DNA from 2 places in the Uruburuella testudinis genome. Region 2 is predicted to be linked to the other one. Evidence: riboswitches for the same ligand, from Rfam matches in the RefSeq annotation. Region 2 holds a riboswitch; the other holds the start of a gene.
What was found. A riboswitch is a leader RNA that binds a small molecule or an ion and turns the genes downstream of it on or off. The one in region 2 is predicted to bind S-adenosylmethionine.
Positions count from the first base shown of each region.

Region 1: linked by a shared signal. The riboswitch ahead of metK (methionine adenosyltransferase) and the one ahead of LVJ83_RS05350 (hypothetical protein) in region 2 are both predicted to bind S-adenosylmethionine.

Region 1 is NZ_CP091508.1:2,743,482-2,748,994, reverse strand. It holds gene LVJ83_RS12585 (ABC transporter ATP-binding protein) at 1-294, shown strand, start outside; gene LVJ83_RS12580 (hypothetical protein) at 972-1,139, shown strand; gene metK (methionine adenosyltransferase) at 1,339-2,508, opposite strand; SAM-I-IV-variant riboswitch at 2,827-2,937, opposite strand; gene LVJ83_RS12570 (lysophospholipid acyltransferase family protein) at 3,120-4,004, shown strand.
Region 2 is NZ_CP091508.1:1,143,059-1,148,571, reverse strand. It holds gene argS (arginine--tRNA ligase) at 1-312, opposite strand, end outside; gene LVJ83_RS05360 (LysR substrate-binding domain-containing protein) at 474-1,442, shown strand; gene cysM (cysteine synthase CysM) at 1,546-2,439, opposite strand; SAM-I-IV-variant riboswitch at 2,540-2,650, shown strand; gene LVJ83_RS05350 (hypothetical protein) at 2,761-3,066, shown strand; gene ilvD (dihydroxy-acid dehydratase) at 3,385-5,250, opposite strand.

The DNA of each region.
Region 1 (5,513 bases), 1.3 Mb from region 2:
GTAAAGCGCTATTCATCAGGGATGAAGGCGCGGCTGGCGTTTGCTTTGTCGCTGGCGGTTGAGTTTGACTGCTATCTGATTGATGAAGTGATTGCCGTCGGCGATTCGCGGTTTTCGGCCAAGTGTAAATATGAGCTGTTTGAGAAACGCAAAGACCGTTCGATTATTTTGGTGTCGCACAGCCACAGCGCCATGAAACAATATTGCGACAATGCGATGGTGCTGGAGGCCGGCCATATGCACAAATTTGAAAACATGGATTCAGCATATAAATATTATAATGCTTTGTTATAACAAATAATATGGTCAACGGCAGTTTGTCGTTTACGATAGCAAAGGCCGTCTGAATTCAGTTTCAGACGGCCTTTGGCTGTGATGGAATATTCAGATAATACCCATTTAAAAAAGTCAGTGAACCAGGCGGCGGCCCGAAGACGGTACAGTGAGTATGGGCTGGTTGACTTGGCGCTTCAGTGCCCTAGGGTGTCCGGACAATTCGATTTATGGGTGCTTTTTGCCCCTGCAAACGCATCTGCTGCGTTAAAAAGCCTCGCAAGATGTTCAATCTTGCTGCGTTTTTTGCCTGGCATCTGCGTTTCCAGGAACAAAAATCTCCTCATAAACGAATTGTCAGGGCACCTTAGTAAAACCGGTTCTCTTCAGACTCAGGCGCGCCAATGCCGTTAGGTTATTTTTGTGAATGGGCATAAGCTTGGGGCGGAAGGGAACCAAACGGTGTGATGGCGGTTCTTAATGGCAGAAGCATTGGGTATTTTATGCAGTCGGTCAGGGCGCCTTGGCACCATGATATGGTCAGATAATCCGCCCAAACCGCTTTTGAATCATGCAGAAAGCAAATGGCCGAATGATGAAAGCCTTGTGTTTCGATATGATACTTTGATAAGCTTGGCTGCTGTGATGGATGTCGGGTTATTTCGCCCGGCAACTTGTGTGATGAAAGGAGTGTTGTGATGAAATTTTCAATGGCTACCCCTTTAGCTGTAATCCTGTTGGCATTGAGCTTGAGTGCTTGCGGTGAGAAACCTGTTGATCAAAATACCACGCCTGCTGCGGGTGTGACTTCCGTGCCGGCTTCCGAGGTTTCTGCTTCTGCCCCGGCATCGGGCGTAGCGCAGTAATGTCTTTGATATTATGAGGCTTTGGCAAAATAAATTTCGGCGTGAAAGTGTTTCACCATGATGTTTTCCGGCCTGTGGCGGAATGAGATTCACGAACGATTCTGTGACTGCAACAGGTATTTTGCAAGGCTTCATCTTGGAGAAGGCCGTCTGAAAGATTAATCTTTCAGACGGCCTTCTGTTTAGGTATGACTCAGTGTTACATGCCCGCAGCAGCTTTTAAGGCAGCGGCTTTATCGGTGCGCTCCCAGGTAAATTCCGGCTCTTCGCGGCCGAAATGGCCGTAGGCGGCGGTTTTGCTGTAAATCGGGCGTTGCAGGTCGAGCATTTTGATGATGCCTTTCGGGCGCAGGTCGAATTGGTTGCGCACGATTTCAATCAGTTTTTCCTCATCCACTTTACCGGTGCCGAAGGTGTCGATGGCAATTGAAGTGGGTTGGGCGATGCCGATGGCGTAGGAAATCTGAATCTGGCATTGGCTGGCCAAACCGGCGGCCACAATGTTTTTGGCCACATAGCGGCAGGCATAGGCAGCCGAGCGGTCGACTTTGGTGGGGTCTTTGCCGGAAAACGCACCGCCGCCGTGCGGCGCGGCACCGCCGTAGGTATCGACGATGATTTTACGGCCGGTGAGGCCGCAGTCGCCTTGCGGGCCGCCGATGACAAAACGGCCGGTCGGGTTAATCAAATATTGGGTATCGGTGGTGAGCATGTCGGCAGGCAGCACCGGCTCGATGATGTGTTTTTTCACCGCTTCAATCAGTTCTTCGCGCTCGATTTGCGGCTCGTGCTGGGTTGACAGCACCACAGTATCGATGCGTTTGACTTTACCGGTGTCGGCATCATAAACGCAGGTCAGCTGGGCTTTGGCATCGGGGCGCAGCCACGGCAGCAGGCCGCTTTTGCGCACTTCGCTCTGGCGCTGCATCAGGCGGTGGGCGTAATAGATGGCAAACGGCATCAGCGTGGGGGTTTCGTCGCAGGCATAGCCGAACATCAAGCCCTGGTCGCCTGCGCCCATGTCTAAGTCTACACCTTCGCCTTCGTTTACGCCTTGGGCGATATCGGGCGATTGCTGGTCATAACACATCATGACCGCGCAGCCTTCGGCATCGAAGCCCATTTCGGAGCTGTTGTAACCGATGCGTTTGATGGTTTCACGCGCAACTTTGATGTAGTCGACGTGAGCGTTGGTGGTGACTTCGCCGGCCAATACGCACAAGCCGGTGTTAACCAGCGTTTCGGCGGCCACGCGGGCGGCCGGGTCTTGCGTGAGGATGGCGTCTAAAATCGCATCGGAAACTTGGTCGGCCACTTTGTCGGGATGGCCTTCGGAAACCGATTCGGAAGTAAATAAAAATTCGCTCATTGTATTCATTCTTTCGGGGTGGGGCGGGGCGTGCCTGATGTTCCAGACGGCCGCTTAACGGGTGTTTCAACAGGCAGGCCGCTGTCGGCTGCTGCGAAACACAAGCTCTTAATTAAAAGGAATTCTGCCCTCGGGTCCTGATGTGTTGTTTATGAGGGGATTTTTGTCCCTAAAATGCAGATGCTAGGCAAAAAACGCAGCAAGATTGAGCATCTTGCGAGGCTTTTTAACGCAGCAGATGCGTTTTTAGGGGCAAAATACACCCGTAAATAAAATTGTCAGGATGCACTCGGGTTTCGGGCAAAAAAAATTCCCGCATTAAGCGGGTTTGGATTGCTCTGGCGAGCCACATCGGTTTGATAACCGTCCACCTTACCTTTCGGCGTGAAAAGCAGGTTGGCATGGAATGTCCAACTCTTAATGCAGCGGCGATGATAGCAGGTTTTAAGTGGCTGAACAAGGGCGGTAAAAGCGCTGCGGGCGGCGGGTTTTTAAGGATTGCGTATTTCAAACCAAGCTAAGGCCGCCTGAATGGCAAACGACCCCGGTTTGGTTTGGGGTTTGCGCAGATTTCCATTAAAATCGTTTTTACCCTTTTGAGTCGGATGATTATGCAAACCTTCGTTACCCTGCTGTTTAAATGTTTGGCCGCCCTGCCGTTGCCGCTGCTGCACGTTATCGGCAATCTTTGGGGCGCTGCTGCCTGCCGTCTGTTGCCCAAAGACCGCAAGCGCGCGCGCGTGCATATGCTTCAGGCCGGGTTGGCGGCTGCCGATGCTGATATTAAGGCTGTTTTTCAGGAAACGGCCAAAGGCGCGCTGGAATTGCCGATAGCGTTTTTCAGACGACCTGAAGCCATTGAAGCCCTGTTTCAGGCAATACACGGCTGGGAACATGTTCAGACGGCCTTGGATAAGGGCGAAGGTTTGCTGTTTATCACGCCGCACATCGGCAGTTATGATTTGGCCGGGCGCTATATCAGCCAGCAGTTGCCGTTTCCGCTCACCGCCATGTATAAACCGCCGAAGCTGAAAATGTTTGATGCCATCATGCAGGCGGGGCGGGTGCGCGGCAAAGGGAAAACCGCGCCGACCAATATTCAGGGTGTGAAGCAGGTGATGAAGGCGCTGCGGGCGGGGGAGGCCACCATCGTGCTGCCTGACCATGTGCCCTCGCCCGAAGAAGGCGGTGACGGCGTATGGGTGGATTTTTTCGGCAAACCGGCCTATACAATGACGCTGGCGGCCAAGCTGGCGCAGGTAAAAGGGGTGAAGGCGCTGTTTTTCTGCGGCGAACGCTTGCCCGGCGGTCAAGGGTTTGTGCTGCATATCGAACCGCTGCAAGGTGAGTTGAACGGCGATAAAGCGCATGATGCGCGGCTGATCAACCAAAATGTCGAATATTGGATACGGCGTTTTCCTACACAGTATTTGTTTATGTATAACCGCTACAAACATCCTGCCGGCGCACCGCAGAGGCCGTCTGAAACGGGCTAAGCGCAGAGCAATCGCACCCATTCATAAAAAGCAAGCCCACACACAAATCTGAGTCATTCTGAATGGTCAGGACACCCGGCTTCCTTCCCTGCGGGGGAGGGCTGGGGAGAGGGCGGCAAACCGCAGGTTTGCTTCATTGCGCATTCCGCCATTATTTTCAGACGGCCTGACCGTTATCCAAGCCCCGCGGCTTGTGCCCTCTCCCTAACCCTCTCCCGCGGGAGAGGGAATTCGGTTGCCGTTGTTTTTGCCGTTGCGTGTTTTGGCCGGCGTTTGTTTCCCACCAATCTTACCGTTTCAGCAACCTAACTCCCTCCCCTGTGGGGGAGGGTTGGGGAGAGGGCGGCAAACTGCAGGTTTGCTTTATCATGTATTCTATTATCATTTTCAGGCGGCCTGACCGTTATCCAAGCCCCGCGGCTTGTGCCCTCTCCCTAACCCTCTCCCGCGGGAGAGGGAATTCGGTTGCCGTTGTTTTTGCCGTTGCGTGTTTTGGCCGGCGTTTGTTTTCCCGCCAATCTTTTACTGCTTCAGCCACCTAACTCCCTCCCCTGCGGGGGAGGGCTGGGGAGAGGGCGGCAAATCGCAGGTTTGCTTTATCATGTATTCTATTATCATTTTCAGGCGGCCTGACCGTTATCCAAGCCCCGCGGCTTGTGCCCTCTCCCTAACCCTCTCCCGCGGGAGAGGGAATTCGGTTGCCGTTGTTTTTGCCGTTGCGTGTTTTGGCCGGCGTTTGTTTTCCCGCCAATCTTTTACTGCTTCAGCCACCTAACTCCCTCCCCTGCGGGGGAGGGCTGGGGAGAGGGCGGCAAACCGCAGGTTTGCTTCATTGCACCTTCCGCCATCATTTTCAGACGGCCTGACCGTTATTCAAGCCCCGCGGCTTGCGCCCTCTCCCTAACCCTCTCCCATGGGAGAGGGAACCCGGTTGCCGTTGTGTTTGCCGTTGCGTGTTTCGGCCGGCGCTTGTTTTCCCGCCAATCTCACCGCTTCAGTAACCTAACTCCCTCCCCTGTGGGGGAGGGTTGGGGAGAGGGCGGCAAACCGCAGGTTTGCTTTATCATGTATTCTATTATCATTTTCAGGCGGCCTGGCTATTATTCAAGCCTTGCGGCTTGTGCCCTCTCCCTAACCCTCTCCCACGGGAAGGGAATTCAGTTGCCGTTGTGTTTGCCGTTGCGTGTTTTGGCCGGCGTTTGTTTTTCCCGCCAATCTTGCTGCTCCAGTCAGCGTAGTAGGGTGTTGCTTGCTATGATGCGGGATGTTCGATATACAAGGAAAAACAGGCCGTCTGAAACATAAACCGGTGTTTCAGACGGCCTGTTTGACGGCTTGCCGCTTCATGGCAACAGCATGTATTTGAATGATTTGACAATAGAGCAAATGCACGTGCCAAATATGTGTAGTTAAATGTAATATTGACATTAAATTTCACAAAAAATAAAATTATGGAAATTTAATTCTTAATAATGCCTTTGTTAAGAAAAATAAATCCAAGTTTGATTT
Region 2 (5,513 bases):
CAGATGGCCGTCTGAAAGCGCCGATTCAATGTTTTGCGCCAAAAATGCCGCCTTCAGGCGCAGATTGATAAAACCCGGCCCCGCCACTTCGGCCGATTCGACCACCTGATTACCCGCCAGCGCATCGGCCACTTTTTGCGCCAGCTCGCGCGGATTTTGTTTGGCCTTTTTGGCCGCCCCCATCACGCCGTTAATCTGAAAATCGCCGAAATCGGCATTTTTGGCCGGCTGCAAAACCACCGGGTTTCCGGCAATGCCGGCGGCGGCAAAAGCCGCTTCAGCTTCAGCGGCTACGGTTTGGTGTAGATTCATATTATGCTTTCAATATCGACAGGCCGTCTGAAACCCTACAACACTTTTCAGACGGCCTGATATTTCATCTTAAAATTTTCACGCTATTTTACCGCTTTCACGATAACAGCGAAAGGCTTTTTCAGACGGCCTCAAGGCTTTCCCGGCGAGTGACGGTTATCATGTTTTTCGCTATCATCAACTTGCAACCGCTCTTCAACACACACCATTACAGCGATATCATCATGAAAAAACTGGCTGCCAAAAAATTTCCGTCGGTTTCATCTTTACAATGCTTTGAAACCTCGGCCCGCCACCTGAGCTTTACCAAGGCGGCGCAAGAGCTGCACATGACGCAAAGTGCGGTGAGCAAACAAGTGGCGCAACTGGAAACCACGCTCAACGGCTTGTTATTCCACCGCCTGCAACACGGTTTGCAGCTCACGCCGACAGGCAAACTGTTTTTAACAGAAGCCCAAGAAATGCTCAGCCATTTGGAACACGCCGTATTGAATGTGTTGGCGCACGGCAGTGAGGCGGACACCCTGCGCATTTCCACCCACCCTACTTTCGGCGCCCGCTGGCTGATTCCCGCCCTGAAAGGCTTCGGCAAAGCCCACCCCCACATCCACTTGGATATTCACGATGAGCTGGGCGATTTTTGCGCTGAATTCAACCAAAATATGGACATCGGCTTTTTACACGGTGATGGTGTTTGGCCGGGGCTGGCCAGCATCAAGTTGTTTGACGGCCATTTTGTGGCGGTGTGCGCACCGCAGATTTCACCGCCGCCGTTGGCCGACATCACCACATCAACCGATTATATTCTGATACAGTCGCGCGTGCGGCCGCGGGCATGGCACGAATATCTGCTGGCGCAAAATATCGAATGGGCGGGCACGTTCAACGGCCCGCGCTTCGATTCTTTTTATGCCGTTATCCATGCGGCCGAATGCGGTTGCGGCATTGCACTGGTGCCGGAAATTCTGGTGCAGCGCGAGCTGGCCGCCGGCCAACTGCATCTGGCCTGGCCCCACCGCCTGCAACGGCACGGCGCCTATTATCTGGTGTATCCGGCCAATATGGACACCACACCCAAAGTGCGCATCATGATTGAATGGATTCAGGCGTATACCCGTTTGCAAAAATAGCCCGGCGTTGCCGCCTGATATTTTGGTTTGACAATATCGACAGGCCGTCTGAAAACCATGATTTTAATCAATGGGTTTCAGACGGCCTGTTATACCGTATCCGTCAGTCTGCTCTGCCGAACAATCCGGTCGACAAATAACGGTCGCCGCGGTCGCAGATAATACACACCACCACCGCACCGGGGTTTTGTCGGGCAATATCCACCGCCACCATGGCCGCCGCACCCGACGACACACCGGCAAACACACCTTCTTCTCTCGCCATTTCGCGCATGAACTTCTCGGCATCTTTCTGATTGACATCTAACGTTTGGTCGACCAAATCTGCCTCGAAAATGCCGGGCATATATTCGGCCGGCCAGCGGCGGATGCCGGCAATCGATGATTCGGCATCGGGTTGCAGGCCGATAATCTGCACAGCCGGGTTTTGCTCTTTCAAATATTTGGCCACCCCGGTGATGGTGCCGGTGGTGCCCATCGAGCTGACGAAATGGGTGACTCTGCCCTCAGTCTGCGCCCAGATTTCAGGGCCGGTGGTGAGGTAGTGCGCCTGTTTGTTGTCGGGGTTGTTGAACTGGTCGAGCACTTTGCCCAAGCCTTGCGCCTGCATCGCCAGCGCCTGATCGCGGGCGGCTTCCATGCTGTCGGTTTCAATCAGCACGGCACCGTAGGCAGCCATCGCATCTTTGCGCTCTTGGGTGGCGTTTTTCGGCATCAGCAGCGTGAGCGTATAGCCTTTCATCGCCGCCACCATCGCCAGCGCAATGCCGGTGTTGCCGCTGGTGGCTTCAATCAGATTGTCGCCGGGGCGGATTTCGCCGCGCTGTTCGGCCTGCGCAATCATATTGAAAGCCGGGCGGTCTTTAACCGAACCGGCGGGGTTGTCGCCTTCAAGCTTGGCCAGCACCGTTGCCTGTGTGTGTGCAGCCACGCGTTGCAGCCGGATCAGGGGCGTGCGGCCGACGCAATCGGCCAAAGTATCGTATTTTTTCATCATCCGTGCGGTGAGTGTTCAGCGATGTGCAAACTTATCACAAAATGCCGCCGATGAATATCATCAAAGCAGTTGACAGCGTAAATGCGCCGGCATTAAGATGGCTTGACATCATGAGTTGGGAAACCATGCCAACCTGCCTTTGCCGGCAAGGTGGAACGCAGGCGCAGATGTGGCCGCAGCCGGAAAGCTGCCGGCAAACACGGCAACGCACCCGGCTTTCGGCTTACAGGGTGCTTTTTATCAGCTTGCGCAATATCCGCACCCCCGGGCGATTTACTCCCAATTGCTGCCCAAAATGCTAAACAGGAAAAGGAACCACTGATGCAGATTCATCAACTCGAGCTTTCCACACAGGCCATACCCGCCAGCGCCGCCGTGCAGTTTACCCTGCACCGCCACAACGGCCGCAACGAAATTCTGGGCATCTACCGCCCCGAAGACAAGCTGTGGCTCTGCCCGCTGGCGTTTCCCAACCAATATGCAGCACCCTTGGTGGCCGATCATGATTTGTCGTCGCTGCGCACGATTTTGTTTTTGGCCGGTGTCGACGATATCGACGGCTGCATCACTGCGCTGGTGGCTTATGTGCGTGAATTCAACAACGAGCGCGGCCGCCATGCCGCCTGAAAATCACCCCTAAGGTGTCCTGATGTGTCGATATACGGGTGCATTTTGCTCCTGAAAACGCAGCAGATGTGCTTTTAGCGCAAAAAATCTGAATCATTATGAATGGTCAGGACACCCTAGAGTGTCCTGACCATTCGTTTATGAAATGCAGATGCCAGGCAAAAAACGCAGCAAGATTGGACATCTTGCGAGGCTTTTTAACGCAGCAGGAGCAAAATACACCCATAAATCGAATGGCCAGGACACCCTAGCCCCTACCCGACAAAGGCCGTCTGAAACTTACGCTTCAGACGGCCTTTGTTATTGATTTTAAAACCATTAGTCTTGACGTTCAACCTGCGACACATCACGCACTGCGCCGGTGTCGGCCGATGTGGTCATGGCGGCATAGGCGCGCAAGGCGGCAGACACATAGCGGTCGCGGTTTTGCGGTTTCCAAGCTTTCGCACCGCGTGCTTCCATGGCTTCGCGGCGGCGCTCAAGCTCTTCAAACGACACGGCCAGGTTGATGCTGCGGTTGGGGATATCGATTTCCACTGTGTCGCCCTCTTCCGCCAAACCGATGGCGCCGCCTTCTGCGGCTTCAGGCGAAACGTGGCCGATGCTCAAGCCTGAGGTGCCGCCTGAAAAACGGCCGTCGGTCAGCAATGCGCATTCTTTGCCCAAGCCTTTGGATTTCAGATAAGAGGTGGGGTAAAGCATTTCCTGCATGCCGGGGCCGCCTTTGGGGCCTTCGTAGCGGATAATCACGATGTCGCCGGCCACGATTTGGTTGTCGAGAATGGCGGCCACGGCGGCATCTTGGCTTTCAAACACGCGGGCGCGGCCGTTGAATTTGAGAATGCTGTCATCCACACCGGCGGTTTTCACCACACAACCGCGCTCGGCGATGTTGCCGAACAATACGGCCAAGCCGCCATCTTGCGAATAGGCGTGCGCTTTGCTGCGGATACAGCCGTTTTCACGATCAAGGTCGAGGCTCGGCCATTGGCGGTTTTGCGAAAAAGCTTCGGTGGTGCGCACGCCGCCGGGTGCGGCTTTATAACGGGCATGCGCTTCAGTGTTGGCGGGGTTGGTGATGTCCCATTGCGCCAAGGCATCGGCCAAAGAGTTGGCATGTATAACAGATACTTCGGTTTGCAGACAGCCGGCGCGGTCGAGTTCGGCCAAAATGCCCATCACGCCGCCGGCACGGTGCACGTCTTCCATGTGGTATTTTTGGGTGGCGGGGGCGACTTTGCACAGGCACGGCACACGGCGGCTGATGCGGTCGATATCGGCCATTTTGAAATCCACGCCGGCCTCGGATGCGGCGGCTAAAAGGTGCAATACGGTGTTGGTAGAGCCGCCCATGGCCACATCGAGGCTCATGGCGTTTTCAAAGGCGGCTTTGGTGGCGATATTGCGCGGCAATACGCGTTCGTCATCCTGCTCGTAATAGCGCTTGGTGATTTCTACAATCAGGCGGCCGGCTTCGAGAAACAGCTCTTTGCGGCCGGCGTGGGTGGCCAGCAGCGAGCCGTTGCCCGGCAGCGACAGGCCCAGCGCTTCGGTAAGGCAGTTCATCGAATTGGCGGTAAACATGCCGGAACACGAACCGCAGGTGGGGCAGGCGCTGCGCTCTACCGCGGCCACTGCTTCATCGCTGATAGTGTCGTCGGCGGCATCTACCATGGCGTCGACCAAATCCAGCTTGCGCTCGTCGACTATATTGGCCACGCCGATTACTTTGCCCGCTTCCATCGGCCCGCCGGACACAAATACGGTGGGAATATTCAGGCGCAAGGCGGCCATCAGCATGCCGGGGGTGATTTTGTCGCAATTCGAGATGCACACCAGCGCATCGGCGCAGTGGGCGTTAACCATATATTCCACCGAATCGGCAATCAAATCGCGGCTGGGCAGGCTGTAGAGCATGCCGCCGTGCCCCATGGCGATGCCGTCGTCTACGGCGATGGTGTTGAATTCTTTGGCGATGCCGCCCGCTTTTTCAATCTCGCGCGCCACCAGTTGGCCCATATTGTGCAGGTGTACATGGCCGGGCACAAACTGGGTAAACGAGTTGGCAATGGCGATAATCGGCTTGCCGAAATCATCATCGGCCATACCTGTGGCACGCCACAGCGCGCGCGCGCCGGCCATATTGCGGCCGTGGGTAGAGGTTTTGGAGCGGTAGGCTGGCATGGTTTTTCCTTGAAAATACTAGGGCATCCTGATGTGTTGATTGCGGGTGCTTTTTACCCCTGCAAACGCATCTGCTGCGTTTTCAGGAGTCAAAATCCCCTCATTGATGACCCATCAGAACACCCTAAGGCCGTCTGAACGTTTCAGACGGCCTTTATTATGAATAATAAAAGCTTGAGCGTATTTTATACCAATCGTTGACAATTAAACAGCCGACAAAATGTCTGATGTGTTTTTATCGTTTTTCAGACGGCCTTTTATGC